DNA from 3 places in the Pseudomonas sp. B22129 genome. Region 3 is predicted to be linked to each of the others. Evidence: predicted binding sites of a transcription regulator. Region 3 holds the regulator's gene; each other region holds the start of a gene.
The links. The regulator FliA, encoded in region 3, starts transcription of late flagellar genes. The targets are predictions, from matches to a motif close to CTAAAGTTTNNNNNNNNNNNGCCGNTAA.
Positions count from the first base shown of each region.

Region 1 (10,413 bases), 1.2 Mb from region 3:
ATAGCCCAGCCCCGCACTGACGCCCAACATCTCGCACGGCACCAGCACGATCCACAAAATCCCGATAGCCAAACGCACGCCGGTCAGCACATGCCCGACCACACCGGGAATGATTACCCGGCGTAATGTCTCCCACCGCGTGGCGCTCAAGCTTTTACTCAGTTGCAACCAGCGCGGGTCCAACTGGCGAACCCCCGCGGCGGTATTGAGCATGATCGGCCACACGGCGGCAAAGGCCAGCAGGAAGTAGATCGGTTGGTCACCGACGCCCATCAGCATCACCACGATGGGCATCCACGACAGGGGCGAGATCATCCGTAAAAACTGAAACGCCGGCGTGGTTGCCGCTTCCAGGTTACGCGAGCTGCCCACCAGCAAGCCCAGTGGCACACCCACCAGCAGTGCGAGGAACAAGCCGACGAAAATGCGTTTGAGGCTCACGGCAATGTGCAGATACAGCTCGCCACGTCCCAACAACTCCCACAGGCTGCTGAAGGTCGCGGCCAGCGAAAAACGCGCCGACAAACCGTCGGCATCGCCAAACACCTTCACGCCCAGCCACCACAGCACCAGCAAGCCAGCCAAGCCGCTGATACCCAGCAACCAGCCTGGCCATAAAACGGTTTTGCCTGTGTTCAAACGCCAATCTCCTCGTGCCGCTCATAACCATCCGGCAAGCCGAAGGTCTTCATGCCGCCGACGGCTTCGATAGCTGCACGCACAAAGCGGTCGTCCACCAAATCCCTGGCGACGAAGGCCGGGTCGAGGTCGGCGAGGAATTTCTTGTCGCCTTCGATCAGGGTGTCCTTCAAGCGCCGCACCAGTTCCTCGGTGTAGCTGGGGAATGGATAAGGCTGGAAGTCGATTCGATGTTCGTCCCAGTTGGCGTGTTGAATCGCGCCGTCGGCCAGGTACGCAGCACGGTCGGCAGCGGCCGGGGCCAGCACTTTGCTCAGTACCGGTTCGGCATGCGGCGTGTAACGGTTCGGGCCGTCCTTGGACAGCAACTTCACGGCTTCTTCGCGGTTGTCACGGGTCCACACTTGGGCCTTGACGATGGCATTCACCACTTTCTGTGACCACTGCGGGCGGTTGGTCAGGTCGTGTTCGTGCATGAACACTACGCAGCACGCGTGGTTGCGCCACACGTCGCCAGTAAAGCGCTGCACGCGACCGACCTTGAGGTTTTCTGCCAGGGCATTGAACGGCTCGGCGACGATGTAACCGTCGATACGTTTGCTTGCCAGGGCCGGCGGCATGTCCGACGGCGGCAGCACGATCAGGTTGACCTCGTTGGCCGCAATGGCGCTGCCGGCAGCCCGCGCAACCGGCGTCAGGCCGTTATCGCGGAATAACTGCTGCACCACCACGTTGTGGATCGAGTACCAGAACGGAATCGCCACCGACTTGCCGCCCAGCTGTTTCACATCGGTAATGCCCGGCGCCACTGTCAGGCCCGAACCGCCCACATGGTTCCAGGCCACCACCTTGGCCGGCACCTTGCTGCCGTAGCGCGCCCACACGGTCATCGGCGACAGCAGGTGAATCACGTTGACCTGCCCCGAGATAAACGCCTCGATCACCTGCGCCCAACTGCGCAACAGCACCGGGCGTTCGGCCTTGATGCCCTCGGCTTCGAACAAGCCATTGTTATGCGCCACCAGCAGCGGCGTGGCGTCCGTGATCGGCAGGTAGCCAATGCGTACCGGCGCGTCAGGTTCACTGGCGGCGCGGGCCTGCAGGCTGCTCAATAGCGGTAACGCACCGGCAGCGCTGAGCACCGCCGAGAGTTTGAGAAAGTCACGGCGCGAGTGGGTCAGGTCATCCAGGCACATGGCTGGGCTCCAGCAATTGAAGGGGGTTGGGTTGAGGGCGGCTCGCCTGCCGTAAGGTTTTGAGAATCTCGATGCGCAAGGCGCCGATGGCCTCGACCTGTTCCTCGCGCGGTTGCGGCAGGTCGATGTGCCATTCGCCCAACGTGCGCGCCGGGCGGTTGCCCAGTAGCAGAATCCGGTCGGAGAGCAGCAACGCTTCATCAATGTCGTGGGTAATCAGCACGGCCGCCGAGCCAATCTCGCGGTTGACCTTGAGCAGCAGGTGCTGCATATCGGCGCGGGTCACTTCATCCAGCGCGCCGAAGGGTTCATCCAGCAACAGCACTTGCGGCTGGCGCGCCAGGCAGCGGGCCAATGCGGTGCGCTGGGCCATGCCGCCCGAGAGTTGCGCCGGGAATTGTTGCCGGGCGTGTTCCAGGCCGACGGCGGCAATGGCGTGGTCCACGCGACGGCGCCGTTCTTCGTGGCTTAAATGGGGCTGGCGGGCGAAATCGAGGCCAAAGGCGACGTTTTTTTCCAGGCTCAGCCAGGGCAACAGGCTGGGGTCCTGAAACGCCACCGCCACCCGTGGGTGCGGGCCGTTCAGCGCTTCGCCGAGCACCTGCACGCTGCCACCCTGGGGCGCCTGCAAACCGGCCAGCACGCGCAACAAGCTGGACTTGTCGACGCCGCTGGGGCCAAGGATCGACACCACTTCGCCGGGCTGCAGGTTCAGGTCAAACCCCTGCAGCACCGGGCCACTGGCATACCCCAGGCAAATCCCCTGGGCGCTCAATACCGCCAGGCTCATAGGCTGGCCTGACGTTGCAGTTCGGTACGCAGTTGCACCAGGCTCGGCGTCACGATGGGCACGAATGCGGATTCTCGCCAGCGCCGGGCGAAACCGCTGCCGTGGGCCGTGAGGTACGCTTTGCCGCCGCTGGCTTGCAGCTCAAGCTGCACGGCACTGGCGGCGGTTTCCGCCAGGGCGATGCGCAGCTTGAACAACGGCACCGGCTCCGACGCAAAACGCCCGGCCAACAGGCCTTTTTTCAGGTCGGTGACCAAGTGGTCCAGCGTCACGCGCAGCGCTTCCAGCTCTTCACGCAGCACGGTGCGGCTGGCGCCCAGGTGGTTGGCCACCTCGGCCAGCGAACGACGCGCCAAACCAATCGACATGCCACATTGCAACCCCAGAAACGCCGGGCGCACGGCCGGCAGAAACTTGCGTGCATCTTCATGCAGCAGCCAGTCGCGACTCAGTTCCACACCTTCCAGCCCGAGCGCCGCCGTGTTGCTCGATTGCAGCCCCAATAGTTCAAGGTCACGGGAGCGTTGCAGGCCCGCTACCGAGTCGGGAATCGCCAGAATAAACGGCGCGCCGCCAGCGGCATGTTCAATGGCCGCCGCCGCTACGAAGCCGTTTTTGCGCAGGTTGGTCACCCAGTGCAGGCGACCGTTCAAGGTCCAGCCGTCGTGCGTCGGTTCGGCGCTGATCTGCAGCGTCTCGATGCCCGACAGGTATTTCATCGCATTTGACAGCCCGGTCGCCCCGGCCAACTTGCCGCTGAGCAAATCCGGCATCAGTTGTTCGCGCAGCCGCTCATTCGGGCTTTGCAGCAAGTATTCGATGAATGAGCGTTGGCCCCAGCACACAAAGGCCGCCGCCAGGGAATGGCTGGCGACATTGGCGATGGCTTCCACCGCACCCGCCACGTCACCGCCCAGGCCGCCGAGATCTTTCGGCACGCCGATTCGCAATACGTTGGCTTCTGCCAACCGTGGCAGCACTTCCTGTGGATCGCAACTGCCCACATCCAGGGCCTGCGCTTGAACATCGAGCCAGCGGCTCAAGATTGGGTCAAGCATTCATGTTTCTCCTTTTTACAGCAGGTAGGCCAATGCCCGTTCAGCTCGCCGGTTTTTCCCAACGGTATTGCGCCAGTTCCGGGTTCAACGGCGTACGGGCAAACACGTTAGCGAAGTTACACAGGGTTGCCAGGCTCACGCCCAAAATAACTTCCAGTGCGTGGCCGTCGGTGTAGCCGGCGGCGCGAAATGCCTCGAAACCTGCGTCGCTGACGTCCCCACGCGTGGCGATCACTTCGCGCGTGAAGGCCGCGAGTGTCTCGTAGCGCGCGTTGGGCAATTCGCCATGCTGGCGCAAGGCTTCAATGACGTCTTCCGGCAGCTTGGCCTTGTTGCGCGCCACGGCCGTGTGGCCGGCGACACAGAAGTCGCAACCGTGGGTGGTGGCGGCAATCAGTTGCACCACTTCGCGGTCAGCCAGGCTCAGGTCGGATTTGCCATTGAGGCCCGAAACGGTGATGTAGGTTTCCAGCGCAGCCGGAGCATTCGCCAGCACGGCGAGCAGGTTGGGAATGAAACCCGAGCCCTTCAAGGCGTTTTCGAGGAAGGGCTTGGCCGCTGCGGGCGCGGTTTCAGGGGTGAGCAACGGTACACGGGACATGGAGTGGTCTCCTGATGGGTTCGTGCATCCAGTCTGTTGGTTATAAAAAAACGCCTCAATAGGCTAAAGTAGCGATTACTTGCTCTTGAGTCTTTCCATTAGATGAATTCGTCCAGTGCACTTGTCGATTGGTTATTAGACAGCCTTGAACTCAACACCAGCCTGTTCCATGTGGGCCGCTATTGCGGCGACTGGCATGCGAGCACCCACGGTCTGGCCAGTGCGAGTTTTCACCTGATCGTGCAGGGCGAATGCTGGCTGCATATCGACGGCGAATCGACCCCGCAGCACCTGAACAATGGTGACGCGGTGTTTCTGTTGCGTGACTTGGCGTACCGACTGTCTGGCGAACCCACGGCAGCAGGTGCCCGGGACTGCCCGCGCCGCCCGATGCTGGCGCTGGATACCACCGCAAACGATGGCGTGGGCCTGGTCTGCGGTTTCTTCCATTTCCAGTCCGGGTTGTCGGCAATGATTGTCGACACCCTGCCCGCCTGGATCATCCTGCGCGCCGGCGACCCGTCACTGGCCGCTGCGCGTAACCTGTTTGAGCTGATCCTGCAGGAATGCGAACGTACCCCCGCGCCCTCCCCGGCCTTGCTCGAACGTCTTTGCCATTTGCTGTTTCTGTATGTGTTGCGCCAGCAGGTGCTCGACAATGCAGACCTTGGCGGCCTTGCCGCGCTGGGCCGGCAACCGGCGTTCGCCAAACTCCTGGAACAGTTGATCGCCCGCCCGGCAGAGCCCTGGACGCTGGAGAGCATGGCCGCCTGTACCGGGTTGTCACGCTCGGCATTTTTCAAGCGCTTCAATGAGCTGTGCGGCCAATCGCCGGGGCAAGTGCTGCTGATGATGCGTGTCCGCCACGCTTGCCAACTGTTCAAGAACGACCAGACCGTGGCGGATGTAGCGCTGGCGGTGGGTTATCAGTCGGTGGCCGCGTTCACCCGTGCGTTTCATAAAGTCACCGGGCAGCAGCCGGGGGCTTATCGCAAAGCCCAGGCTTAGCGCTGCAGGCCTGTGCCTGGCGTGGCGCAGAGTTCGACCAACCAATCGATGAAAACCCTTACCCGTTGTGACAACTGACGATGGGGCGGGTACAGCGCGGTCAATGCCATTTTGGGTGGGGCATGCCGGGCCAGTACTTCCACCAGTGTGCCCTGCGCCAGTTGGCGCCGGGCGTGATAATACGGGGCCTGAATCAACCCGAAACCGGCCTCGCACGCCGCGAAATACCCCTCGGAACTGTTGACCGCCACCGTCTTCGGCAAGTCGACCTCACGCAGCCCGCCCGCGTCATGGAACTCCAGGCCAAAGCGTTTGCCGCTGACGCTGGAAACGTATTCGACCATGCGATGCCCCGCCAGATCGTCCAATGCGCTGGGCGTGCCAAAGCGTTCAAGGTAACCGGGGCTGGCCAGGGTCAGTTGATCCATCATCGCCAACGGCCGTGCGACCAAGGATTCATCCAGCGCGAGCCCACCGCGCAGCACGCAGTCCACACCCTCACGAATGAGGTCTACCGTACGGTCGTTGAGGCCGATCTCCAGTTCGATCTGCGGGTAGCGCGCCGTGAACGCCGGCAGTGCCGGAATCACGATCAGCCGGCCGATCCCCGTGGGCATGTCGATGCTCAAGGTGCCGCGCGGGTTCTGGCGGCTGGCGGAAAACACCGCTTCGGTTTCCTCCAGATCCGACAGCAACTGTACGCAACGCTGGTAGTACGCCGCGCCGTCCAGCGTTGGGCTGACCTGACGCGTCGTGCGCTGCAGCAGCTGCACGCCGAGGTGGGCTTCCAGTTGTTTGATCAGGATGGTCACCGACGCCCTCGGCAACTGCAGGCTGTCGGCCGCTTTGGCGAACCCGCCCAATTCGACAATCCGGGTAAACACACGCATCGCGTTGAAACGGTCCAAGAGTGGCTCCCGCACGAATTATTTAGATATTACGAACAGTGATAGTATTTTTAGCCGGTTTATCCAGCTTTTGTCGAGGATAACAATGGAGGCCTTCCCACCCCTCAGGAGCTGAACCCATGCAAACCCGTCAACTCGGTAAAAACGGCCCCCTCGTCAGTGCCATCGGCCTCGGCTGCATGGGCATGTCGGATTTCTATACCGGCGCCACGGGCACCGCAGAAGCCACTGCCACGTTGCACCGCGCACTCGAACTGGGGGTCAACTTCCTCGACACCGCCGATATCTACGGCCCCCACACCAATGAAACATTGATCGGCAAGGCCATTGCGGGCAAACGTGACCAGGTCTTCCTGGCCAGCAAGTTCGGCATCCTGCGCGACCCGGCCAACCCCTCACTGCGAGGCGTGAACGGTCGCCCGGCGTACATCCGCGATGCAATCAACGGCACCCTCAAACGCCTTGGCGTGGAAACCCTGGACCTGTATTACCAGCACCGCATCGACCCGCAGGTGCCCATCGAAGAAACCGTCGGCGCCATGGCCGAATTGGTCAAACAAGGCAAGGTGCGCTATCTAGGCTTGAGCGAAGCGTCCGCCGCCACACTGGAGCGCGCGCACAAGGTGCACCCCATCAGCGCGTTGCAAAGCGAATACTCGCTCTGGAGCCGCGACCAGGAAGACAACGGTTGCCTCGCCGCCTGCCAACGCCTGGGAATTGCCTTCGTGCCCTACAGCCCACTGGGCCGTGGCTTTCTGACCGGCGCGTTGAAAAGCCCGGACGACTTCGACGCCGATGACTACCGCCGCTCCAGCCCGCGCTTTCAGGGCGAAAACTTTGCGAAAAACCTGCGGCTGGTGGAACAGGTGCAGGCGCTGGCGGCAGACAAAGGCGTCACCGCCGGCCAACTGGCGCTGGCATGGGTATTGGCCCAGGGAGACTTCATCATCCCGATTCCCGGGACCAAGCAGCGCAGATACCTGGAACAAAATGTGGCGGCCGTTTCAGTAGCGCTCAACGCGACGGAACTGACGGCACTCGACGCCATTTTCCCCACCGACGCCACCGCAGGTTTGCGCTACCCCGAGGCGGTGATGACGATGCTGGGCATCTGACGGTTTTCACGTCGGGAGCGCCGCCACACGGCGCTCCCACTTTCTTGCACGATGGTACCTAAAGCTCTTTCTCCCTGCGCCGATAGCCCTACGAAGCTCTAACAAAGCCGCGTTCATAATAAACGCTTCGTAAGGACGACCCCCATGCCCCCACTGCGCTCCATCCAAGCCCGCTACACCCTGTTTCTGGTGCTGTTCGTCCTGGTTTTACTCGTGCTGACCGTCGTAGGCATTGGCCAACTGGTCGCGCCCACGTTGCGCCACACCGAAGAACAGGTGGTGCTTAACCGCGTCGCCGAAGTAGCCGAGCGGATCAAGGGCGAACTGAACAAGGTCCAGGCCCAGCAACGCAGCATCACCCAAACCATTCCCCTGCTCGACAGCGATGCCATCGACAAGGTCCTGCCTGGCCTGGTCGACCAATACGGCGAACTGAAAGTGTTCGGCGGCGGCATCTGGCCGTTGCCCAACCAGCGCACGCCTGGACGCAACAAGCACAGCACCTTCTGGCACCGTGATGCCTCGGGCAAGCTGGCGGTCAACACCTTCTGGAACAGCGACGCTGCGCCGAACTACTACGATCAGAGTTGGTACAAGGGCGGCCTTGCCTCGCCGGCCGGCCAATGTGCCTGGGCTGCTGCCTATAAAGACGATGCCAGCCAGGAGCCGCGCACCAACTGCGCCATGGCGATCCAGCGTGACGGTGCGGCCTACGGCGTTTCCACCATCGACGTAACCCTGGGCTTCTTCAACGACCTGGTGGCCAGCAAAGAGAAAGACATTGGCGGGCAAATGCTGATCGTCGAAGGCGACGGCAAAATCATCAGCAACAGTTCGCGCATCAGTGGGCCGGTGGTGCTCAAGAACATCAGCGAACTGGCCGGCACTTCGGCGTTTGCCGCCCAGGTCAGCAAAGCCCTGGCCCACCGCGACCAAGGATTGCAGCGCAGCGAATTCGACAACGGCGGCGTGGCCAGCACGTTCTACCTGCGCCCGATCGAAGGCACGCCGTGGTTCCTCGCCACCGCCCTGCCCACCTCGCTGATCACCGCCCAGCGTGATGACGTGCTCGGCACCCTGGCCCTGCTGCAGATTCCGATGGTGTTGCTGCTGGTGCTGCTCGCGGCCTATGCCATCCGCCAACTGGTGCAGCGCATGAAGTCGCTGAAGACCAATATCGACGCGCTGTCTGCGGGCGATGCCGACCTGACGCGGCGCATTACCATTCGCGCCGAAGACGAATTGGGCGCCATCGGCCACTCGGTGAACCGTTTTATCGTCTACCTGCAAAACCTGATCGGCGAAGTGACCCAGGCCACGGGGGCCATGTCTTCAGGCCTTGCGCAACTGCAGCAGACCTCGGCGCACACCAATCAGATTCTGGTGCGGCATGCCTCGGAAACCGACCAAACGGTGACCGCCATCACTGAAATGAGCTCGACCGCCGACACCGTCGCGCAAAATGCCGCTGAAACGGCCGCGTTTACCCAGCGCGCCAACGAGCACGCCGACCGCTCCCGGGTGGTGGTGGGTGAAGCGTCAACCAGCGTCAGCGCGTTGATTGGTGAGGTGTCCAGCGCCACCCACACCGTGGAAGCCATGCGCCAGGATGCTGCGCGCATCACCGAAACCCTCGGGGTAATCGGTGCGATTGCCGGCCAGACCAACCTGTTGGCGCTCAACGCGGCAATCGAAGCCGCCCGTGCGGGTGAGCAAGGCCGCGGGTTTGCGGTGGTGGCGGATGAAGTGCGTGCACTGGCTGCCCGCACCCAGGCCAGCACCTCGCAGATCAACGAGATGCTCGCGCGCCTGACCACCGGCGTGAGTTCGTCGGTCGCGGCCATGGAAAACACCCAGGCGAGCTGCCAATCGGCGGCCGACGCCACGGCGCGGGTGAATACGGGCCTGGACGAGATGGCCGGCTCCGTCAGCCATATCAACAACCTCAGCACCCAGATCGCCACCGCCGCCGAGCAACAAAGCGCAGTGACCGAGGAGATCAACCGCAGCATGGTGCAGATCCGGCACATGGTTGAGGAATTGGTGGAAAGCGGCCACGCGACTGAAACCAACACGCGCAGCCTGCTGGACGCCAATGGCCGGGTGATCACGCTGATGAGCCGTTTCAAGGTGCAGTGATAAATTACTGAAACACTCCCGTGCAATGCGCGGGAGTGGGACTATTCTGACAGTTCACTGGATGATATCTCGCTACACAGGAGGTGTGTCATGCACGCTGTCGAGCATCAAGTCCGCTTGGAACGGATCTGCCAGGAACGCTTTATCGAAGCCCCCATCGAGGTGGTCTACAACTACGTGACCCAGCCCGATCGCTGGCACGAATGGCACCCCACCTCCCTCAGCGCCGACACGGGCACCACCGGTTCACTGCCGGCAGGCGCCCGTTTTACCGAAGTCATCGACCTGCTGGGTGTGCGCGTGCCCATGAGTTACCGGGTGCAGGTCGCCAAGCCAGCGCAAGAATTCAAAACCGTGTTCACCTCCCTGGCCGTGGATGGCTCCATCCATTACTTCCTGCAGCCCCATCGTGGCGGCACGCTGTTCAAGCGCGTGCTGACCTATGAAACCGAGTTGCAACTGGCCACCCTGCATGAACGCATGGTGGAGCTGTCCGCCATCGCCCTGGACCAGCTCAAGCACCGCCTGGAACATACAGGCTTCGTATAATCTTGAAACATTCCTGACACGCCTCGCCCCTGTGGAAGCTGGCTAGCTTGCGATGAGGCCGTCATGATCGCGGCCTCTTTCGATTCACGAGCCCCTTCCCATGAAAACCCCATTGCGACTGGCCCTGCTCACCGCCCTCTTCACCACCACCCTGGCCCAGGCCGCCGACCTGATCTCCATCGACGTGCACCGCGACGCCAACTGCGGCTGCTGCAAAAAATGGATCAGCCACCTGCAAAGCAACGGTTTCAAGGTCAACGACCACGTGGAAGCCGACATGAGCGCGGTCAAGCAGCGCCTCGGCGTCGCGCCACGCCTGGGCTCGTGCCATACCGCCGTGATCGACGGCAAATTCGTCGAAGGCCACGTACCCGCCGAGCAAGTGTTGGCACTGCGCAAGCGCGACGATT
Region 1 is NZ_CP162592.1:4,554,734-4,565,146, reverse strand. It holds gene AB4P94_RS21075 (ABC transporter permease) at 1-639, opposite strand, end outside; gene AB4P94_RS21070 (ABC transporter substrate-binding protein) at 636-1,835, opposite strand; gene AB4P94_RS21065 (ABC transporter ATP-binding protein) at 1,822-2,625, opposite strand; gene AB4P94_RS21060 (acyl-CoA dehydrogenase family protein) at 2,622-3,683, opposite strand; gene AB4P94_RS21055 (carboxymuconolactone decarboxylase family protein) at 3,724-4,284, opposite strand; gene AB4P94_RS21050 (cupin domain-containing protein) at 4,387-5,292, shown strand; gene AB4P94_RS21045 (LysR family transcriptional regulator) at 5,289-6,200, opposite strand; gene AB4P94_RS21040 (aldo/keto reductase) at 6,320-7,315, shown strand; gene AB4P94_RS21035 (methyl-accepting chemotaxis protein) at 7,460-9,454, shown strand; gene AB4P94_RS21030 (SRPBCC family protein) at 9,545-10,003, shown strand; gene AB4P94_RS21025 (DUF411 domain-containing protein) at 10,104-10,413, shown strand, end outside.
Region 1: the regulator FliA is predicted to act here: its motif matches at 7,374-7,401, upstream of AB4P94_RS21035 (methyl-accepting chemotaxis protein).

Region 2 (10,413 bases), 2.0 Mb from region 3:
TGTTTCCGAGCTGTCGCAACAACTTATAGGCATCAACCATGTACCTACACTTACTTGAACAAAAAAAACTGCAGTTGTGCAGCCATCCGTTATTTATGGAAATAACTTCAATTAACAAGTTACAACTTTTCATGGAGCACCATGTGTTCGCGGTATGGGACTTCATGACCCTGACCAAACGCCTGCAGCAGGATTTGACCTGCACGCAGCTCCCGTGGCTGCCGCCCTCGGACCCCCACGCTGCACGTCTTATCAATGAAATTGTGCTTGGCGAAGAGTCAGATGAACATCCGGCGAAAGGCTATTGCAGCCACTTCGAGCTGTATCTTGACGCGATGGCCGAGGTCGGCGCTGACACGGGCGCCATCAAGCGCTTCATTGAACTGCAATGCCAGAGCATGGCAGCCGATGCGGCCTTGCAAACGATCGATGTGCCGCCAGGCGTGGCACGTTTTGTCGACAGCACATTGCAGATCGCTCTGAACGCCCCCACCCATTGCGTGGCAGCCGCGTTCCTGCACGGCCGCGAAAGCGTCATTGCGCCGATGTTCGAACGCCTGCTGCACAGCAACGCATGCATCGCCCGCCAGGCACCGATCTTTTGCCATTACCTCACCCGCCATATCCAGCTGGATGCTCAAGACCATGGGCCGGGTGCCGTGCAGTTGCTTCAACGTCTGGTCGGCACCGACCCGGCCCGTCAAGCCGAGGCCAACGAAAGTGCGCTCGTTGCAGTACGCAGCCGCATCAGTTTCTGGGATGACGTGCGCGCCGCCCTGCAAGAGGTACAGCCATGAACACCGCCGACTATCGCTCTTTTGCCGACGATTGGGAGCGTCGGGCCACCATCCGCACACGCCCCCGGCGTCAGCTGGAAGACGACGACAAGTTGATCTTTCCTGTGTGTCGCCAACCCTTGGTGCTCAGCGCAACCTTTCTTGAACACTGCTCGCAACAGCGCGATTTTGTATTAACGCAAAGCTTTTACAAATTCCTGAATGACGTTGTGATCTTTGAAACAGAGATCGTCGACAAGACCGCCCGCAGCATTGCCAAGAACCGTTTCTCCCCCCCCTTCCCCCTCGCCTGCCGCTATGACGCGATGACCGTCGTGGTGGATGAGGATTACCACGCGCTGGTCGCGCTGGACTTCCTGCAACAAACCGCAGCAATGACCGGTATACAACCGCTCGCTCTACCCGCAGAAATCGAACTCAGCCGCGCCTTGCAGGCCGCACGGGCCTTGGCCCCGACGCACTTGCGCGATGCCGTGGAACTGATTGCCGTCGGCATCGCCGAAAACACCGTCACCCACGACGTAGCGGCGTTTTCCAAGGACGACAGCATCAAGTCTTCCATCCGCGGCCTGATGGCCGATCACTTGTTTGATGAAGGACGTCACGCACAATTCTGGACAAACCTGGTGCGCATTTACTGGCAGGCGGCAAGCCCGGCCGACCGCGATAGCATCGCTGAAATATTGCCGGTCTTTTTGCAGCATTACCTGACCAACGAATTGCAACAACGGTTCGACCTGCAGCTGATCGAACACCTGGACATCGGCGCCCCCCTTCGCCAAGCGTTGCAGGACGACGTCATGGCGCTGGATTTCCCCATCACCCGTCATCACCCGTTGCTTGGCAACATCATGGGTTTTCTGCGCCACAGTGGCGTGCTGCAGACGGCAAGTGTCGCTCGCTCACTGGATGACTACCTTCCCGAATCGTGGAGGTTGGCATGAGGCAGCTTGCGATCGGATGGAGCGGTACCAGCCGGGCTTTGGGAGCCATCAAGAAAGGGTTGGAACCCTACGGGCATCTCCACGTCACCGAGGCCCCTGACGTGCTCATTGACGATGGCAGCCAGGAACCGCTCTCCCATAACGGCGGGACTCAAAGACTCAACCTGCGCCTGGGTATCGGCCCCGTGTCCGAGTGTGGGTTGCCTCTTTTACAGTTGCGCTGCTATGACCAGGACCAACGCATTGTGGCAGTGCAAGCCATTCCCGGGGAGCCCAGCGGTAATGGCCAGCGCCTGTGTCGGCGCGCGACGAGCGCATTAGTGGAGTGGGTGGCCTCGCTCATCAGCGGCTTCTCCAGGGACCCGGGCTTCTTTGCCACAACCACCACGGTAAACACTTGGCCCGAGCACGGCTTGCTGGGCCTCGACGCACTGGCATTTGCGCACCGGTTCAACCGCACTGCACAGCCAGCACTGTTACAAGCGGCCCAAGTGCCCATGATCGAACGGCTGGAGGCCAGCCTTCAACGCTTTGCCGAGCGGCCGGCGCTGAACATCGCAGGCAGCAGGCTGACCTATCACCAATTGCAGGTTCGGGCGCTGTCGATCCAGCAACGCCTGCGGCCCCTGCTCGAGGGCGTCGAGTCGCCTCCAGTGGTGGGTGTGTGCCTGGAAAAATCCGTTGATTTGTACGCCAGCATTCTCGCAGTGCTGGGCTGCGGTGCGGTGTACCTGCCGCTTGCACCTGACCACCCGCCACTGCGCCAGCAGGCCATGATGGAAAGCACCGGGGCCAGGGTATTGCTGGACGATGGGCACCACCCCTTGCGCAATAACTTCAAAGCCCTGGATGTCCGAAAGGGGGAAATGGCCAGCACTGCGTTACCGCTGATGCTCAACCGCCCTGATCTCGACGCACCCTGCATGGCGCTATTCACCTCGGGTACTACCGGGCAGCCCAAAGGTGTGCTGCTCAGCCAAGCCAACCTTGCACACTTCACCGCGTGGGCGGGTGGCTGTATGGCGTTGGACGAACAAAGCCGGGTCCTGCAGTTTTCGCCATTGAGTTTCGACTCCTCGCTGATCGATATTTTCCCGGCCTTGATCGCCGGTGCCGAATTGATCGTGCCAAGCGAAGATCAGCGGCACGATCCTCGGCAACTGATCGACCTGATTCGCCAGCAACGTGTGAGCCACGGATTTCTGCCGCCGGCACTGCTGGGCATTTTGCCAATGGATCAACCGTTGGGCCTGACCCACCTGTTGACGGGCGGAGACACCTGCGAGCCGCTGGTGATCGAACGGTTGGCGAGCCAGTGCCAATTGCACAACCTCTACGGGCCCACGGAAGCCACGGTGCTGGTCACTCACCGAAGGTTCCGGCCCGGTGACAGCAACCGCAACCTGGGCCGCCCCATCGCCAACAGCCAGGTGCTGATTCTCGATGATGACCTGCAGCCGGTGGATGAAGAGGTCATGGGGGATCTGTACATCGTCGGCCCTGGGGTCAGCCTGGGATATGTGAACGTTGTGCAGCAAGCCGACAATCCTTTCATCAGGCTAACGCTGCCAGACGGCAGTTTGCTATCGGCGTACCGCAGTGGCGATCAGGCGATGTGGACAACGCAAGGGATCGAGTTGGGCGGGCGGCGAGATGATCAGGTGAAGATCCATGGCTTTCGGGTCGAACCCCGAGAGATCGAGCAATGCCTGCGCGGCAGCCGATTGTTTCGCCAAGTCGTCGTGGTGATCGATGCGGACCGCAGGATTTTCAGCTTTGTTGCCCAGCCCGAGCCGGGTGCCACGCTGGCGAGTCTGCAGCAGCATGCCCGGGAGCGGCTGCCGGTTTATATGTACCCTCATGTGTGGACCGAACTGCCCGCGATGCCTTGCTCTCACAACGGCAAGATCGACCGCCAGGCATTGCTGGCCATGCCGGTACACGCCTCGCCTGTCGCTGCGCGCCACTCGGCGCTGACACCGATGCAAGCGCGGCTGGTGGCGTTGTGGGGCGAGTTGTTGAGCGTGCCTGACGCAGATATTGGCATCGATGACAGCTTTTTCAATCTGGGCGGCCACTCCATCTTGCTGTCGACCCTGTTGCTGCGATTGCGCGAGCAATTTGGCCGCAGTATCTCGTTGAGCCGTTTCTTTGAAGCGCCGACGATTCGTACGCTCAGCGCCTTGATCGAAGATGGAGCGCTGCCCAACGTGCCGTCAGGCCAGATGGAAAAGGATGCGGCGCAGCCATTGAGCCTCGAAATGCTGGATGAAGCGCACGCAGGCGACCCCTGCAAAGTGATTGTCACGGGCGCCAACAGCTTTGTCGGGGTGCATATCGTCCAGGCGTTGTTGGCGGCCGGCGCGCAACAAGTCACCTGCCTGGTGCGAGAGCGACCGGGCTGCTCGGCGATGGCTCGTTTTACTCAGGCGTTGCATGAGAACCGCCTGGAACATCTGGACCTCGCGCGGGTGCAAGTCTACGCCGCCGACATCAGCCTGCCCCGCCTGGGCCTGACCGAGGATGTATATGACCATCTCGCGCGAAGCCACGGCGTGTTGGTGCATAACGCGGCGCGGGTGAACCATGTGCTGGACTACGCGTCGCTGGCCAGGGACAACGTCGATCCGGTGCTTGAGTGCCTGCGCCTGTGTGAAACCCATTGCAAAAAAGTCTTCAACTTCATCTCGACACTATCGGCCTGCAGCCATATCGATGCCTGCGGCAACATCCTTGAAGCGCCAGCCGTCGCGACCCATCCGCTTTATCTCAAGAATGGCTACAACCTCTCCAAATGGGTTGCCGAGCGGTTGTTGGGGCGAGCGACCGAACAAGGGGCCTGGGTAAACATTCATCGCCCGGGGAACATCGCCTTCAACAGTGACAGCGGGGTCTGCCAGCCGCACAACAACCGCTTGATGCTGATGCTTAAAGGTTCGCTGCAACTCGGCATGGTTCCCAGCCTGAAGGCCAACTTCGATTTGATGCCGGTGGACTTCTTTGCCCGTTTCGTTGCGTTTCAATGCAGCCACTTTGCCGTGGGGCGAAACATATTCAACCTGCACAACCCACACCCCTTGAGCTGGGATGACTACCTCGATGCATTCCATCAGGCCGGCCACTGCTTCCAGCGGGTGAGCGTCGAACATTGGCAGAAAGCCCTGCGAACGGTAGGGCCCGATAACGCGATGTTTGGCGTGGTCGGTTTCTACCTGAATGACCTCGCCGAAGATATCGGCGACACCGCCATGATTTGCCACGAAAACGCACGCCGGGCTGTGGAAGCGATGGGCGAGCAGTACCCGCAACAAAGCCCGGCGCTGCTGCTCAAAGGCTGCGAACACCTCAAGGCCATTGGCTTTCTCCGGCCCGCCTCCAGGACCCGCTCATGAAACCGTTGCAACCCGATACATTAATTCGTAACCCACAAGGCACACCGGTGGTGGCCTCTATTGAAGTGGCCTGCGAGGCCGCGGGCCTTTGGCATTTGGTAGGCAATTTCGCGGGGTTCGATGCCTTCATTCCTGCCCTTTCGCACATCGAAATGACCGGTGTGGGTATAGGAGCACTGCGCAAAAAAAACTTCCGCGATGGCCATTGCGTTGTAGAGCAACTCAACAGCCGAGATGAAGAGGCCATGTGCATGACATGGACCACGCTCTACAACACCTTGGGTATCGCCCGGCTGTGGGCTGCCATGCGTGTGGAAGCGTTGGAACCAAGGCGCTCGAAGGCGACCTGGACCCTTATCGGAGAGCCCGTCGATATGACGCAAGCCGAGTTTGAAAGGTTTGCGCAGGGCTTCATCGACACTGCGTTGGAGAGCGTTCGCCAGATACTCGGCTGATCAGCAGGAGCGAGAGACCTCGCCCCTGCACAACCCTGGTCAGATCTTGAAACTGTCGACCAATTGCTTCAATCGGCTGGCTTGCTGGGAAAGCGCATCACAGTCCTTGAGCGTTTCATTGAGGTTGGCGACACCCTGCTGGTTCAGCAGGTTGATCTGATTAATATCGACGTTAAGGGTTTCCACTACGGCGGTCTGCTCTTCGGTGGCGGCAGCGACCGACTGGTTCATACCGTCGATCTCGACGATTCGCTGCGTCACGCTGACCAGGCGCTCACCCGCCTGGTTGGCCACTTCAACGCTTTCTTCGCTGGAGGTCTGGCTTGCGTTCATCGTGGTCACGGCTTCACGCGAGCCCACTTGCAGCGACGTGATCATCTTGTGAATTTCTTCAGCGGACTCCTGGGTGCGGTGGGCCAGGTTGCGCACTTCATCGGCCACCACGGCGAAGCCACGCCCGGCCTCCCCGGCACGCGCGGCTTCGATCGCGGCGTTGAGCGCCAACAGGTTGGTTTGCTGGGAGATACCTTTGATCACATCGAGGATGTGGCCAATGTTGTCGGTGCTCGCGTTGAGCGTTTCGATCTGGGTACAGGACAAGCTGATTTTTTGCGACAGCTGCGACATCGCCAGGATGGTTTGCTCCACCACCTTGCGCCCATCATCAGCCTGCTCGCTGGCACCGCTGGCGTGCTGCGAAGCGTCTGCGGCGTTACGCGCGATTTCCTGCGTGGCGGCGCCGAGCTCGTTGATCGCCGCTGCGACACTGTTGGTGCGCGCACTTTGCTCGTCCGAGCCGATGATCGAGGCGTTGGAGGACGCCATCACGCGCTGGGACAGTTCGTGTACCTGACGTGTTGCCGAAGACACTTCGGAAATGGAGGCGTGGATACGCTCGACGAACTGGTTGAAGGCACTGCCTACTTCTCCAAACTCATCCTTGCTGGTGACATCCAGGCGGCGAGTCAAATCGCCTTCGCCCTGGGCAATGTCCTGCATGGCGACGCCCATGGTGGTGAGCGGGCGCAGCAGTACTTGAATCAACAAGCTCAACAACACGGCAATCGCGACCACCGCGATCAACATGGCGATCAATGCCGAGGTGCGGAATTTACCGAGTGGCGCGTAGGCTTTGTCTTTGTCGATCGACAGACCGATGTACCAATCTGCACCCGGCAGACCGCTGACCGGGGTAAACGAAAGAATACGATCCTTGCCATTGAGGACAACATCCTGATTGACCTTCTCAATGCGCACGCTAGAACCCGGGTAGATGTCCTTCAGGTTTTTCATCACCTGATCCTGGTCAGGGCTGACGATGACCTGCCCATCTGCACTGACCAGAAACGCGTGGCCGATGCCGCCGAAGTCGACCGAGTTGATGATCTTCACCAGGGTTTGCAAGCTCAGGTCACCGCCTACGACACCCAACAGCTCACCGTTTTTCTTGACCGGCAAGGCGATGGTTACGATCTGCCCACCCACTGCTGCCATGTAAGGCGGCGTCAGCATGGTTTTATCGGCGGCGACGGCTTGTTTGTACCAAGGCCGCTGACGTGGGTCATAACCGTCAGGCATCTTGGCATCCGGGCGTTGCGTGAACACGCCGTTGGTTTGGCCGACATAGGTGAACTGGAAGTTCGAAGTGAAAGCAGGCTGGTCAACCAACCCTGGAAGGTCGGCACCACTGCCTTGATGAGCAACGTTCTGCGCCAGGCTTTCCAGCACCAGGATTCGGCCACTGAGCCAGTTCTGCACACTGCTGGCGGTGAGCTCACCGGATTGCTGAATGGACGACTCCAGGTTTTGCTTGATGGTGCTGCGTTGCAGGTAGTCGTTGTAGAGCGTGAATAACGCGAAGGCCAAAACCACAACGCCTGACGCGGCCAACAGAATTTTATGACTGAACTTGAGATTCATTTCATCGACTTCTTTTGCCAAAGGGGGATGAGCGTGCCGAGTGGAACATTCCATGTAACGGGATAGGCAAGCTCTGTCGGCTGCTCTATTTCGGTGCGCGCATGGCTCATCAGGCTTTCGGCCACATCTCGGCAAATCTTAGAAAATTGTGAGAAGCATCTATTTTTTACGTGGGATACCGACCAACGGTCGCACTCTGCGGCTCAGAGTTGCAAAATCCTTCGGCCTTTCAGACAATGCGACTAATTATCATTTGTGGCGTTTAGCCAGGCCTGTTTGAATGCCGTCTTCTGAGTACATTTCGTGTGAAAGTGTTGTGCAGACGCTTTACAGCACCCATCACAACTGGCTCCACACGTGGCTGCGCAGCCGCCTGGGCAACGCCGCCGATGCCGCAGACCTTGCGCAGGACACCTTTGTACGCCTCCTGCAGAAGACCGAACGCTTTGAGTTGAAGGCACCTCGCGCCTTCCTGCGTACCATCGCCCGAGGCTTGGTGATTGATCATTGGCGGCGCGAGGAAATCGAACGCGCTTATCTCGAGTCAATCGCCCACCTGCCTGAAGCGTTAGCCCCCAGCCCGGAAGCGCGTGCGTTGGTGCTGGAGCTTCTGGAGGAAATCTCCCGCCTGTTGGACGGGTTGAGGCCGAAAGTACGCAAGGCGTTTCTATTGGCTCAGTGTGACGGGCTTACCTACAAACAGATTGCGCAACAGATGGGTGTTTCGCTGCGCTCCGTAGAAAGGTACGTCGCAGACGCGCTCTATCACTGCTACATCGTGCGTTATGAAACCTGACCCTTTGGTGGTCAGGCAGGCCATCAGTTGGGCACTGCGCTTGCGTAATAACCGTGCCAACGTGCGCCTGCAGGCGCAGTGCGAACACTGGCGCGCAGCTCACGGTGAACATGAGCTGGCCTGGCAACGGGTGCAGGCTCTGCAACAGGAGTTGAGCAGCCAGTTGACGACGATTCCCGGAGCGCAGGCGGCGCTGGAAAACAGCGCACAAGGCTTGGGCCGACGCCAGGCACTGAAGGTGTTGTCGGGCGCAGTGCTGATGGGATCGGCGGCCTGGATGGGTCGAGACCTTACCGGTTGGCCACGCTGGACGTCCGACCTGGCGACCGCAACGGGCGAGCGACGGAGCGTTCAACTGCCGGACGGCACTCGCCTGCAGCTCAATACCGACACTGCGGTGGATCTGAACTTCAGTTCGCAAGAACGCCTGATCACGCTGGTTCGCGGCGAAATCCTGGTGACCTGCGGTGCTGTGTCGCCAGTGCCACTGCTAGTCAACACTCGGCACAGCGTGCTCGAAGGGATCGACGGGCGTTTTGCGGTGCGTCAGGACAGAGACTGCACGCGGCTAACCGTGGTCAGCGGCAACGTGGCTATTCATTCGCCGCACAGGGCAGATGGGCTGTCGACGCAAGTTCACACCGGTGAAAGTTACCGGGTGCAAGAGCGTCGGGCCATTCTCACGCCCTCCCCAGACATGGATATGGGGGCCTGGGCCGATGGACTGATCGTGACACGGGGTATACGTCTCGATGAGTTCCTTGCTGAGGTCGGGCGTTACCGGCATGGCTACCTGGGCTGTTCGGCAGATATCGCCGGCTTGCGGTTGTCCGGTGTTTTCCGCCTGGAGGACACAGACAAGCTATTGGCAGTGCTCGCTCAAACACTGCCCGTTCAAGTGCGCTACCGAACACGATGGTGGGTGAGCCTGGAGCACTTGGCCTGACTTTTTTTGGCGGCTTTTTTCCGTGAGCCCGGCTTAGACAGTAAGCCTTCAATCTGCCTTCACCGGCCTCAACGGACCCTGATCATGACTGTGTGTTTTCTTCGCGAATCTTCAGACGCTTCCCATCCTCTTTTGGCCATAGCCGTGCGCGCGGCAGTGTTATCGAGTGCCATCGGTATTGGCGTTGCTCCAATCGCTGTTATGGCTGCGCAAGCAGGTATTGAGCGGGTCAACCAACGCTACGACATTCCTGCCGGCCCACTGAGTGATGTACTCAATCAGTTCGCCCGTAAGGCGGGCATTACCCTTTCCAGCACACCTGCGCAGACTCAGGGCCGCACATCCGCCGGGCTTCATGGCGAATACTCGACCGAACAGGGTTTGGATCATGTACTCACCGGCTCGGGGTTGCGGGCTGATTCGCAGGACAGTGTCAGTTTTATTCTGCGAGCGCAGCAGGAAAGCAGCACATTGACGCTGCCCGCCACCGATATCAAAGGCTTCGCACTGGGCAATGCCTTGGGAAGCACGGAAGGCTACAACGCGACCCACAGCCAGATCGCCACCAAAACCAGCACCGCCCTGCTGGAGACGTCGCAAACCGTGTCCGTGGTAACGCGCGAGCAGATGGACGATCAGGGCTCCCAGACGGTTGCCCAAGCCATGCGCTACACCCCTGGCGTGCTGACCAACCCCTATGGTGCGACCCATCGCTATGACTACGTAGCCATGCGCGGTTTCAACGATGGCTCTGTGGATAACATCTACCTTGATGGGTTGAAGTCCATGGGGGATAGCGGCACTTACAGCACGATGCAGGTGGACCCGTATTTTCTCGAGCGCGTGGACATTCTGAAAGGGCCGTCTTCCGTCCTGTATGGACGCAGCTCACCCGGCGGCCTGGTTGCGTTGACCAGCAAGAAACCGCTGTTCGAGCCATATCACCAGGTTCAGGTAAGCGCCGGCAGCCACGGCCAGCAGGGCATGGGTTTTGACCTCACCGGGCCGGTGGACGATGACAAGCGCATCGCCTATCGGCTGACTGGGTTAGCGGACAAGTCCGACACTCAATTCGACCACACCAAAGAAAAGCGCTACGCACTGGCACCCACGCTGAGTATCGACTTTACCGAGGATACCTCGCTGACACTTCAGGCTTATCT
Region 2 is NZ_CP162592.1:1,287,697-1,298,109, forward strand. It holds gene AB4P94_RS05800 (DUF3050 domain-containing protein) at 39-797, shown strand; gene AB4P94_RS05805 (diiron oxygenase) at 794-1,741, shown strand; gene AB4P94_RS05810 (amino acid adenylation domain-containing protein) at 1,738-5,133, shown strand; gene AB4P94_RS05815 (SRPBCC family protein) at 5,130-5,588, shown strand; gene AB4P94_RS05820 (methyl-accepting chemotaxis protein) at 5,628-7,508, opposite strand; gene AB4P94_RS05825 (sigma-70 family RNA polymerase sigma factor) at 7,789-8,304, shown strand; gene AB4P94_RS05830 (FecR domain-containing protein) at 8,294-9,250, shown strand; gene AB4P94_RS05835 (TonB-dependent siderophore receptor) at 9,335-10,413, shown strand, end outside.
Region 2: the regulator FliA is predicted to act here: its motif matches at 7,623-7,650, upstream of AB4P94_RS05820 (methyl-accepting chemotaxis protein).

Region 3 (10,413 bases):
GCTGCATGATGTGCCGCACGGCCGTGATGCCATCCATCATCGGCATCTCGTAGTCCATGGTGATCACGTCAGGCTTCAACGCAATGGCTTGATCAATCGCCTCTTTGCCGTTGGTGGCCGTACCGACCACCTGAATCGTTGGGTCGGCGGAAAGAATTTCCGAGACGCGGCGGCGGAAGAAACCCGAATCGTCCACCACCAGGACCTTGACTGCCATAAACACTCCGTTAGGCGGGGCGGGCAAACCGCCCTACCCCACCAGAATCAAATACGCCGAGCGGCGTAACGCTTGAGCATGCTCGGGACGTCGAGAATCAGCGCGATCCGGCCGTCACCGGTGATGGTCGCACCCGACATGCCCGGGGTTCCCTGCAGCATTTTGCCCAAAGGCTTGATGACCACTTCTTCCTGGCCCACCAGTTGATCGACCACAAAGCCGATACGCTGGGTGCCCACGGAAAGAATCACCACATGGCCTTCGCGCTGCTCTTCATGCTTGGCCGATGCCACCAGCCAGCGCTTGAGGTAGAACAGTGGCAACGCCTTGTCGCGCACGATCACCACTTCCTGGCCGTCCACCACGTTGGTGCGCGACAGGTCGAGGTGGAAGATTTCGTTGACGTTGACCAGCGGGAAAGCGAATGCCTGGTTGCCCAGCATCACCATCAGGGTCGGCATGATCGCCAGGGTCAACGGCACCTTGATCACGATCTTGGAGCCCTGGCCCTTGGTCGAGTAGATATTGATCGAGCCGTTGAGCTGGCTGATCTTGGTCTTTACCACGTCCATGCCGACGCCACGGCCGGACACGTCGGAAATCTCGGTCTTGGTCGAGAAGCCCGGGGCGAAGATCAGGTTGTAGCACTCGGTGTCGGTCAGGCGGTCGGCGGCGTCCTTGTCCATCACGCCACGCTTGACCGCGATATTGCGCAAAATTGCCGGGTCCATGCCTTTGCCGTCGTCAGTAATCGACAGCAGGATATGGTCGCCTTCTTGCTCGGCGGCCAGAATCACCTTGCCGTTGCGCGATTTGCCCGACGCTTCGCGTTCTTCCGGGGTTTCCACGCCGTGGTCGACGGCGTTGCGCACCAAGTGGACCAGCGGGTCGGCCAGGGCCTCGACCAGGTTTTTGTCGAGGTCGGTTTCTTCACCCACCAGTTCCAGGTTGATTTCTTTCTTGAGCTGGCGTGCCAGGTCGCGAACCAACCGTGGGAAGCGGCCGAAGACTTTCTTGATCGGCTGCATCCGGGTTTTCATCACCGCGGTTTGCAGGTCGGCGGTGACCACATCGAGGTTCGACACGGCCTTTTGCATGGCTTCGTCGCCGCTGTTCAGGCCCAGGCGCACCAGGCGGTTACGCACCAGCACCAGTTCGCCGACCATGTTCATGATGTCGTCCAGGCGTGCGGTATCAACGCGCACGGTGGTTTCGGCTTCACTGGCCGGTTTTTCGGCCACCGGTGCAGCAGCTGCACGCGCCGCAGCGGGGGCCGCAGCAGGTGCCGGGGCTGGCTTGGCGGCCACTGGCGCGGCGGCTTTGGCGGCGACCGGTGCTGGCGTGGCAACCGCAGCCGCCGGGGCCACTTCGGTGAACTTGCCTTTGCCGTGCAATTCGTCGAGCAGGGCTTCGAATTCGTGATCGGTGATCAACCCGTCGCCGGCAGGTGCAGGCGCAGAGCTGGCCGCCGGCGCGGCGGCGGTGGCTGCAACTTCCGGCAAGGCTTCGGCCACAAACGTGCCTTTGCCGTGCAGTTGGTCGAGCAATGCTTCGAATTCGTCGTCGGTAATGTCGGTGTTGGCCGAAGCGGCAGGCGCTTCGGTGGCTGCGGCAGGGGCCACGGCGTCAGCCGCGAACTGGCCTTTGCCATGCAGCTGGTCGAGCAGGGATTCAAATTCTGCGTCGGTAATGTCTTCGCTGGTCGGCGCAGCAACCGGCGCACGCGGCGCTTCAGCTTCGGCCTTGACCGCGCTGAGGGAGTTGAGCAGCTGTTCGAACTCGCTGTCGGTCACATCCGGCTCGGCTTCCACCACCGGCGCGGGGGCTGCAACGGCAACCGGCGTCGAGGTGTCGGCGGGTTCTGCCAGGCGCGCCAGGGCGGCCAGCAGTTCCGGGGTAGCCGCGGTGATCGGGGCACGTTCGCGCACTTCGCTGAACATGCCGTTGACTGCATCCAGTGCTTCGAGAATCACGTCCATCAATTCCGAATCAACGTGGCGCTCACCCTTGCGCAGGATGTCGAACACGTTCTCGGCGATGTGGCAGCACTCCACCAGCTCATGGAGCTGGAGGAAGCCGGCGCCCCCTTTTACAGTGTGAAAACCGCGAAAAATTGCATTGAGCAGGTTCGCATCATCCGGTCGGCTTTCCAGCTCGACCAGTTGCTCGGACAACTGCTCTAAAATTTCGCCGGCCTCTACAAGGAAATCCTGAAGGATTTCTTCATCGGCGCCGAAGCTCATGTGGGTGCTCCTTAGAAGCCTAAACTGGACAACAAATCGTCTACGTCGTCTTGCCCGGATACAACGTCTTCACGTTTATCGGCATGAATCTGCGGACCTTCACCCTTGGCGAGATGTTTTTTTGGATCTTTTTCCGAGAGGATCGCCGCGCGGTCATGTTCAATACCGGCAAAACGATCGACCTGGCCAGCCATGAGCACCAGTTTGAGCAAATTGCTTTCCACTTCGGTGACCAGTTGGGTCACGCGTTTGATCACCTGACCGGTGAGGTCCTGGTAATCCTGGGCCAGCAGAATGTCGTTGAGGTTGCTGGAAACCGTGCGGTTTTCCTGCTCGCTGCGCGACAGAAAACTGTCGACCCGACGCGCCAGCTCACGAAACTCTTCAGCGCCCACTTCCCGACGCATGAAGCGGCCCCAGTCAACACTCAGGGCCTGGGCTTCGTTGGCCATACCGTTGACCAGCGGCGTGGCGTTTTCCACCAGGTCCATGGTGCGGTTGGCCGCCGCTTCAGTCAGCCTGACCACATAGGACAGGCGTTCGGTCGCGTCGGTGATTTGCGAAATCTCTTCGGCCTGGGGCATATGCGGGTCAATCTGGAAATTGACGATCGCACTGTGCAGCTCGCGTGTGAGCTTGCCCACTTCCTGATACAGGCCGCGGTCACGGGTCTGGTTGAGCTCATGGATCAACTGCACCGCGTCGCCGAACTGGCCTTTTTCAAGGCTTTCAACCAACTGGTGAGCATGCTTTTTCAGGGTCGACTCAAAGTCTCCCTGTGACGTTTCGTTATGCTCCATAGCGCCCCCGTGGCAGCATCAATGACCGATGCGTTCGAAGATTTTTTCGATCTTCTCTTTCAGTGCCAGCGCCGTGAACGGCTTGACCACGTAACCGTTGACCCCGGCTTGGGCGGCTTCAATGATCTGTTCACGCTTGGCTTCAGCGGTCACCATCAGCACAGGCAGGCTGCGCAGCTTTTCATCCGCACGCACGTGGCGCAGCAGGTCGATACCGGTCATGCCCGGCATGTTCCAGTCGGTTACCAGAAAGTCGATGCTCCCGCTGTTGAGGATCGGAATCGCCGTAATGCCGTCATCCGCCTCGACCGTGTTGGTGAACCCAAGGTCACGCAACAGGTTTTTTATGATCCGCCGCATCGTTGAGAAGTCATCAACGATGAGGATTTTCATGTTCTTGTCCAATTCGACCTCCAAGCAGTCTTAAACGCGCCCAGCACCTGGACGCGCCATTTCAATCAACAGGCGTTACACAAAAAGGACTGCCCAGGGCACCACGGAACTGATCCGCGAAAACGTGAAGCCTTCGCGGTAGCGTCTGCAGTGTCCCCACACTGCCTGTCAGCGCGCGCGCCACTCTCCCAATCGTCCCCGCAAGCGGGCTGCGCACTGGCTATGCAGCTGGCTGACACGCGATTCGCTGACCCCCAGGACCTCACCGATTTCCTTGAGGTTCAGCTCTTCGTCGTAGTACAGCGCCAGCACCAGTCGCTCACGCTCCGGCAAATTGGCAATCGCCTCCGCCAACGCCCCCTGGAAACGTTCATCTTCCAGGTCGCGCGACGGTTCGAGATGTGCACTCGCGCCGTCCTCGTGCAGCCCTTCGTGTTCGCCGTCCTGCAACAGGTCGTCGAAACTGAACAGGCGGCTGCCCAAGGTATCGTTCAAAATCCCGTAGTAATCGTCGAGACTCAATTGGAGTTCGGCCGCAACTTCATGATCTTTAGCGTCACGGCCGGTTTTTGCTTCAATTGCGCGAATCGCGTCACTGACCATTCGCGTGTTGCGGTGTACCGAACGCGGCGCCCAATCCCCTTTACGCACTTCATCGAGCATCGCGCCACGGATGCGGATACCCGCATATGTCTCGAAACTCGCACCCTTGCTCGCGTCGTATTTGGTCGACACTTCGAGCAGGCCGATCATGCCGGCCTGGATCAGGTCTTCCACCTGCACGCTGGCGGGCAGGCGTGCCAGCAAGTGATAGGCAATGCGCTTGACCAGGGGCGCATAGCGCTCGATCAGTTCGCCCTGGCTGTCACGTGCCGACTTTTTGTAAAGGTTGTAGCCGCTGGATGTCATAGCACCGGTCCTGCGCTCGTCTGATGCACCAAACGCTCGACGAAAAACTCCAGATGCCCCCGCGGGTTGGCAGGCAACGGCCAGGTATCGACCTTCTGGGCAATGGCCTTGAACGCCAGTGCGCACTTCGAACGAGGGAACGCTTCATAGACCGCACGCTGCTTTTGCACGGCCTTGCGCACACACTCGTCATACGGAACTGCGCCGACGTATTGTAAGGCGACATCGAGGAAGCGATCCGTGACCTTGGTCAACTTGGCGAACAGGTTGCGCCCTTCCTGCGGGCTTTGGGCCATGTTGGCCAGCACACGGAAGCGGTTCATGCCGTAGTCACGGTTAAGCAGTTTGATCAGGGCGTAAGCGTCGGTGATCGAGGTGGGTTCATCGCACACCACCAGCAACACTTCCTGCGCCGCGCGCACGAAGCTGACCACGGACTCGCCGATCCCGGCGGCGGTGTCGATCACCAGCACGTCGAGGTTGTCGCCGATATCGCTGAATGCCTGAATCAGGCCGGCATGCTGCGCCGGGCTCAGGTGCACCATGCTCTGGGTGCCCGACGCCGCCGGCACGATGCGAATGCCGCCTGGCCCCTGCAGCAGCACATCGCGCAGCTCACAGCGGCCTTCGATCACATCGGCGAGGGTGTGTTTGGGTGTCAGCCCCAGCAAAACGTCGACGTTCGCCAACCCCAGGTCAGCATCCAGCAGCATGACGCGACGGCCAAGCTCTGCCAGGGCCAGGGACAAATTCACTGACACGTTAGTTTTCCCGACGCCACCTTTGCCGCCGGTCACCGCGATCACCTGTACGGGATGCATGCTGCCCATTTTATTTCTTTACCTTGTCTTGCTTAGACGCAGGCTACATGGCTTGGCCGCGTGAATCGCTTGCAGACCATCGATGTAGATACTTTTCACGGTGTTCACTGCCCTCAACCGACCCGTTTTGCCGGGTTGTGGTAAAGGTCCGCGAACATGTCAGCCATCGCTTCCTCGCTAGGCTCTTCTTGCATTTGCACACTGACGGCACGGCTGACCAACTGATGACGGCGCGGCAGATGCAGATCATCCGGAATCCGCGGGCCGTCAGTCAGGTAAGCAACCGGTAATTCATGGCTGATCGCCAGGCTCAACACTTCACCCAGGCTCGCGGTTTCGTCGAGCTTGGTCAGGATGCAACCGGCCAGGCCGCAGCGCTTGTAGCTGTGGTACGCAGCGGTAAGAACCTGTTTCTGGCTAGTGGTTGCAAGCACCAGGTAATTCTTTGATTTGATGCCACGCCCGGCCAGGCTTTCCAGTTGCATGCGCAAGGCCGGGTCGCTGGCTTGCAGGCCGGCGGTATCGATCAGCACCACGCGTTTGCGCAGCAGCGGGTCGAGGGCATTGGCCAGGGACTGGCCCGGGTCGACGTGGGTCACCGGCACGTTGAGGATACGGCCCAGGGTCTTGAGCTGTTCCTGAGCGCCGATGCGGTAGCTGTCCATGCTCACCAGCGCGATATTCTGCGCGCCGTATTTAAGCACGTAACGCGCGGCCAGCTTGGCCAGGGTGGTGGTCTTGCCCATGCCGGCGGGGCCGACCATGGCGATTACACCGCCCTCTTCCAGGGGTTCGATTTCCGGGGTGACGATCATGCGCGCCAAGTGGGCCAGCAGCATACGCCAGGCCTGGCGCGGCTCTTCAACTTCGGCGGTGAGCGCCAGCAGGTCGCGGGACAATGGGCCGGACAGGCCGATCCGTTGCAGGCGGCGCCACAGGTTGGCTTGTGCAGGCTTGCTGCCTTGCAGCTGGGTCCACGCCAGCGAGCCAAGCTGCACTTCCAGCAGTTCGCGCAACCCGTTGAGTTCAAAGCGCATCGAATCGAACACGCGCTGGTCAACCGCAGCGGCCGGGGCTGGCGCAGCAGGACGTGGCGGTTCTTTGAACGTTGGCTCGACCAAAGGCTCGGACGCCGTCAGCGGCAGCCCGGCGAACAATTGGCGATTGGTGGTGGCATCGCTGTCGCCGCGCATGCTCAGTTCAGCCTGGGCCGAGACAATGCGCGAAGCGGTCTTGCGCAGCTCGTCTTCGAGCTCCATGTTCGGCACGCGCGGCGCCAAGGCCTGGGGCGTGTAATCCAGGGCAGCCGTCAGCTCGACACCGCCGGCAATGCGGCGGTTTCCGATAATCGCGGCATCGGCGCCCAGCTCATCACGTACCAGTTTCATGGCCTGACGCATATCGGCGGCGAAAAAACGCTTAACTTGCATAACCCACTACCTCAGCCGTTGGGCCCTACTGTCGCGACGATAGTCACTTGCTTGTTGTCAGGAATTTCCTGATAAGCCAAAACGTGCAAATTCGGAACTGCCAGGCGACCAAACCGCGACAACATCGCTCGAACCGGGCCTGCCACCAGCAGAATCACCGGGTGGCCCGCCATTTCCTGACGCTGAGCGGCTTCGATCAACGAACGCTGCAGTTTTTCAGCCATGCTTGGTTCCAGCAGAACGCCCTCTTCCTGGCCAAGCCCGGCCTTCTGAATACTGTTGAGCAATATTTGTTCCAACCTTGGCTCCAGGGTGATCACAGGCAGCTCAGACTCAACGCCTACAATGCTTTGCACGATGGCGCGGGACAAGCCGACACGCACCGCAGCCACCAGAGCGGCAGTATCTTGACTCTTGGCGGCATTGTTGGCGATGGCCTCGGCAATGCTGCGGATGTCGCGCACGGGCACCTGCTCGGCCAGCAAGGCTTGCAACACCTTGAGCAATTGCGACAGCGACAGCACGCCCGGCACCAGTTCTTCGGCCAGTTTTGGCGAGGCCTTGGCCAGCAAACCCATCAATTGCTGGACTTCCTCGTGGCCGATCAGCTCGTGGGAGTGCTTGTACAGAATCTGGTTGAGGTGGGTGGCGACCACCGTGCTGGCGTCCACCACGGTGTAACCGAGGGACTGCGCCTGGCTGCGCTGGCTGACTTCGATCCACACCGCTTCCAGGCCGAAAGCCGGATCTTTGGCGGTAATGCCATTAAGCGTACCGAACACCTGGCCGGGGTTGATCGCCAGCTCGCGGTCCGGGTAGATCTCGGCTTCGGCCAGGATCACGCCCATCAGCGTCAGGCGATAGGCGCTGGGCGCCAGGTCGAGATTGTCGCGGATATGCACGGTGGGCATCAGGAAACCCAGGTCCTGCGACAGTTTTTTGCGCACGCCCTTGATCCGCGCGAGCAGTTGGCCACCCTGGTTGCGGTCCACCAGCGGAATCAGGCGGTAGCCCACTTCCAGGCCGATCATGTCGATCGGGGTCACGTCATCCCAGCCCAACTCCTTGGTTTCCTGGGCACGGGCCGGAGACGGCAGCAAATCCTGCTGGCGGGCGATCTCTTGTTGCGCCAGCACCTTCACCGCATTTTGCTTGCGCCAGAACAGGTAGGCCGCGCCGGCCGCCATGGCCGCCATGCTCAGGAACGACACGTGCGGCATGCCGGGCACGATGCCCATGATCGCCATGATGCCCGCTGCCACAGCCAACGCTTTTGGCGAGGCGAACATCTGGCGGCTGATCTGCTTGCCCATGTCTTCGGAGCCCGAAGCACGGGTCACCATGATGGCCGCCGCTGTAGATAACAACAGTGATGGCAATTGCGCCACTAAACCGTCACCGATGGTCAGCAAAGCGTACACCTTGCCCGCATCGCCAAAGGTCATGCCGTGCTGGAAGATACCGACCGCCATGCCGCCGATGAGGTTGATGAACAAAATCAGCAGGCCGGCGATGGCGTCACCGCGCACGAATTTGCTCGCACCGTCCATCGAACCGTAGAACTCGGCCTCCTGGGCGACTTCCAGGCGACGGGACTTGGCCTGGTTCTGATCGATCAGGCCAGCGTTGAGGTCGGCGTCGATGGCCATCTGCTTGCCGGGCATGGCATCCAGGGTAAACCGCGCGCTCACCTCGGAAATGCGCCCGGCGCCCTTGGTGACCACCACGAAGTTGATGATCATCAGGATCGCAAACACCACGATACCGACCACGTAGTTACCGCCGATCACCACCTCACCAAAGGCCTGGATCACCTTGCCGGCGGCGGCGTGGCCGTCCTGGCCGTGGAGCATGACCACACGGGTCGAGGCCACGTTCAACGCCAGCCGCAGCAGGGTGGCCACCAGCAGAATGGTCGGAAACACCGCGAAATCCAGCGGCCGCAGGGCGTATACGCACACCAGCAGTACCACGACGGACAGGGCAATGTTGAAGGTGAAGAACACGTCGAGCAGGAACGGCGGCATCGGCAACATCATCATTGCCAGCATCACCAGCAACAACAACGGCACACCCAGGTTGCCCCGCGACAGGTCAGTCAGGGTGCCACGGGCCGTGCTGAGCATTTGAGAGCGATCTACCACCGGTATTCCTCGTGTTCCTTGAAGCAAAGTTTTGACGCCGAGGGGCGTCTTGAAGGCGGTATTGCAAGAAGCCTTCCAACTTTGGTTTCAGGGCGACGATCGTCGAGGGGTAACCGATTCATCTGTGGGAGATTCTATGGTTGGGGGCAACCCTCAACCAACCTTCGGTTGGTATTCGTTTTGCCCTTTCAGCAAGGCAAATACCACCCGAGCAAGCTTGCGAGCCAACATTACCAGTACCTGAGTGGTGCTATATCCCCGTGCCCGCTGCGCCTGGTAAAACTCCTTCCATGCTGCAGTCCGGCTAGCCGCCATTGCTGCGTTATGCAGAAGGCGCCGCGCTTCTGAGTCGCCGCGCTTGCTTAAACTGCGCCGATTATCTTTCTGCCCGGACTTGGAGACGCGCAAGTCCATACCCAAGAAAGCGATAAATGCGTCCGCGTTTCTAAAGTCCCCTCGCTGGAAGCTGGTAATCAAGCGAGCCCCGGTCAAAAAACCGATACCTTCAACGCTCATGCAACGTTTGAGTTGGCCCAGTAACCCAGCCTCTTTCAGTCGATCGCTGATCATTTTTTCGATCAATCCTTCAAGTCTTTGCATCGACTTCATTTGCTCGGCAAAAGAGGCCTTCAACAGCGGTTCATTCGCCCAGCTTTGCGTCAGGCTAACGCGAGCTTGAACCAGGGCGGCACGGCGGCGGAAAAGGCTTAACAGTTGGCGATAAAGAGGGGACGGCGGTGTCCAGGGGTGAAGCTCGTCGGCTTCTTTTCGCAAATACCGTGCTAGTAATTGGGCATCCAGGGCATCAGTTTTGGCACGAACCTTCACACTTTTGCGGTAATGACTGAGTTCATAACCACCGACCATGTAGATAACGCAGCCAGCTTCATAGGCCAGATCAGCAAACTCCAAGTGGTAGGTGTTGGTGGCCTCAATGGCGATAGCAACGCTGCCTGGTAAAGCCCTCAGCCACTTTTTGATAGCGGCTTTGGTATTCGGGATTGCTTCCAAAAGATCGAGATCGGCGTGATAAATCACCAATTCATTTTTTGCGACATCAATACCAACAATCGGCTTGGAGACGGGAACTGGCATTGCCATAGTGACTTCCTCCGGGCTAAGGTTTTGAGCACTTGAAGGGCTCACCCAGAGGCGCAGGCTTGTTCCTATCGTCGGTCATAGCCAGATGCATTCTTTATCGGCGCTTGGGTGAAAGGAGGAGGGGCGAAATCTCCCACGGTCTGTACTGCGCCAACAGTCAGAATCTGGCTTTGTCCCTCCTCCTCCCTTCAAGTCCTAGCATACAAGCTGGCTTGCCTGCGATGGCATCTACTCGATGTGTCTGAAAGACCGAGGTGTCTGCATCGCAGGCAAGCCAGCTCCCACATTGGGTTCGGGGTTGATTCAGGAAGGGTGACGCAGAACGTCACGGGGTGCGTTCCTGCGCGAGAGCGTG
Region 3 is NZ_CP162592.1:3,325,986-3,336,398, reverse strand. It holds gene AB4P94_RS15360 (chemotaxis response regulator protein-glutamate methylesterase) at 1-217, opposite strand, end outside; gene AB4P94_RS15355 (chemotaxis protein CheA) at 265-2,460, opposite strand; gene AB4P94_RS15350 (protein phosphatase CheZ) at 2,472-3,260, opposite strand; gene AB4P94_RS15345 (chemotaxis response regulator CheY) at 3,279-3,653, opposite strand; gene fliA (RNA polymerase sigma factor FliA) at 3,822-4,562, opposite strand; gene fleN (flagellar synthesis regulator FleN) at 4,559-5,392, opposite strand; gene flhF (flagellar biosynthesis protein FlhF) at 5,497-6,813, opposite strand; gene flhA (flagellar biosynthesis protein FlhA) at 6,825-8,939, opposite strand; gene AB4P94_RS15320 (IS110 family transposase) at 9,111-10,058, opposite strand.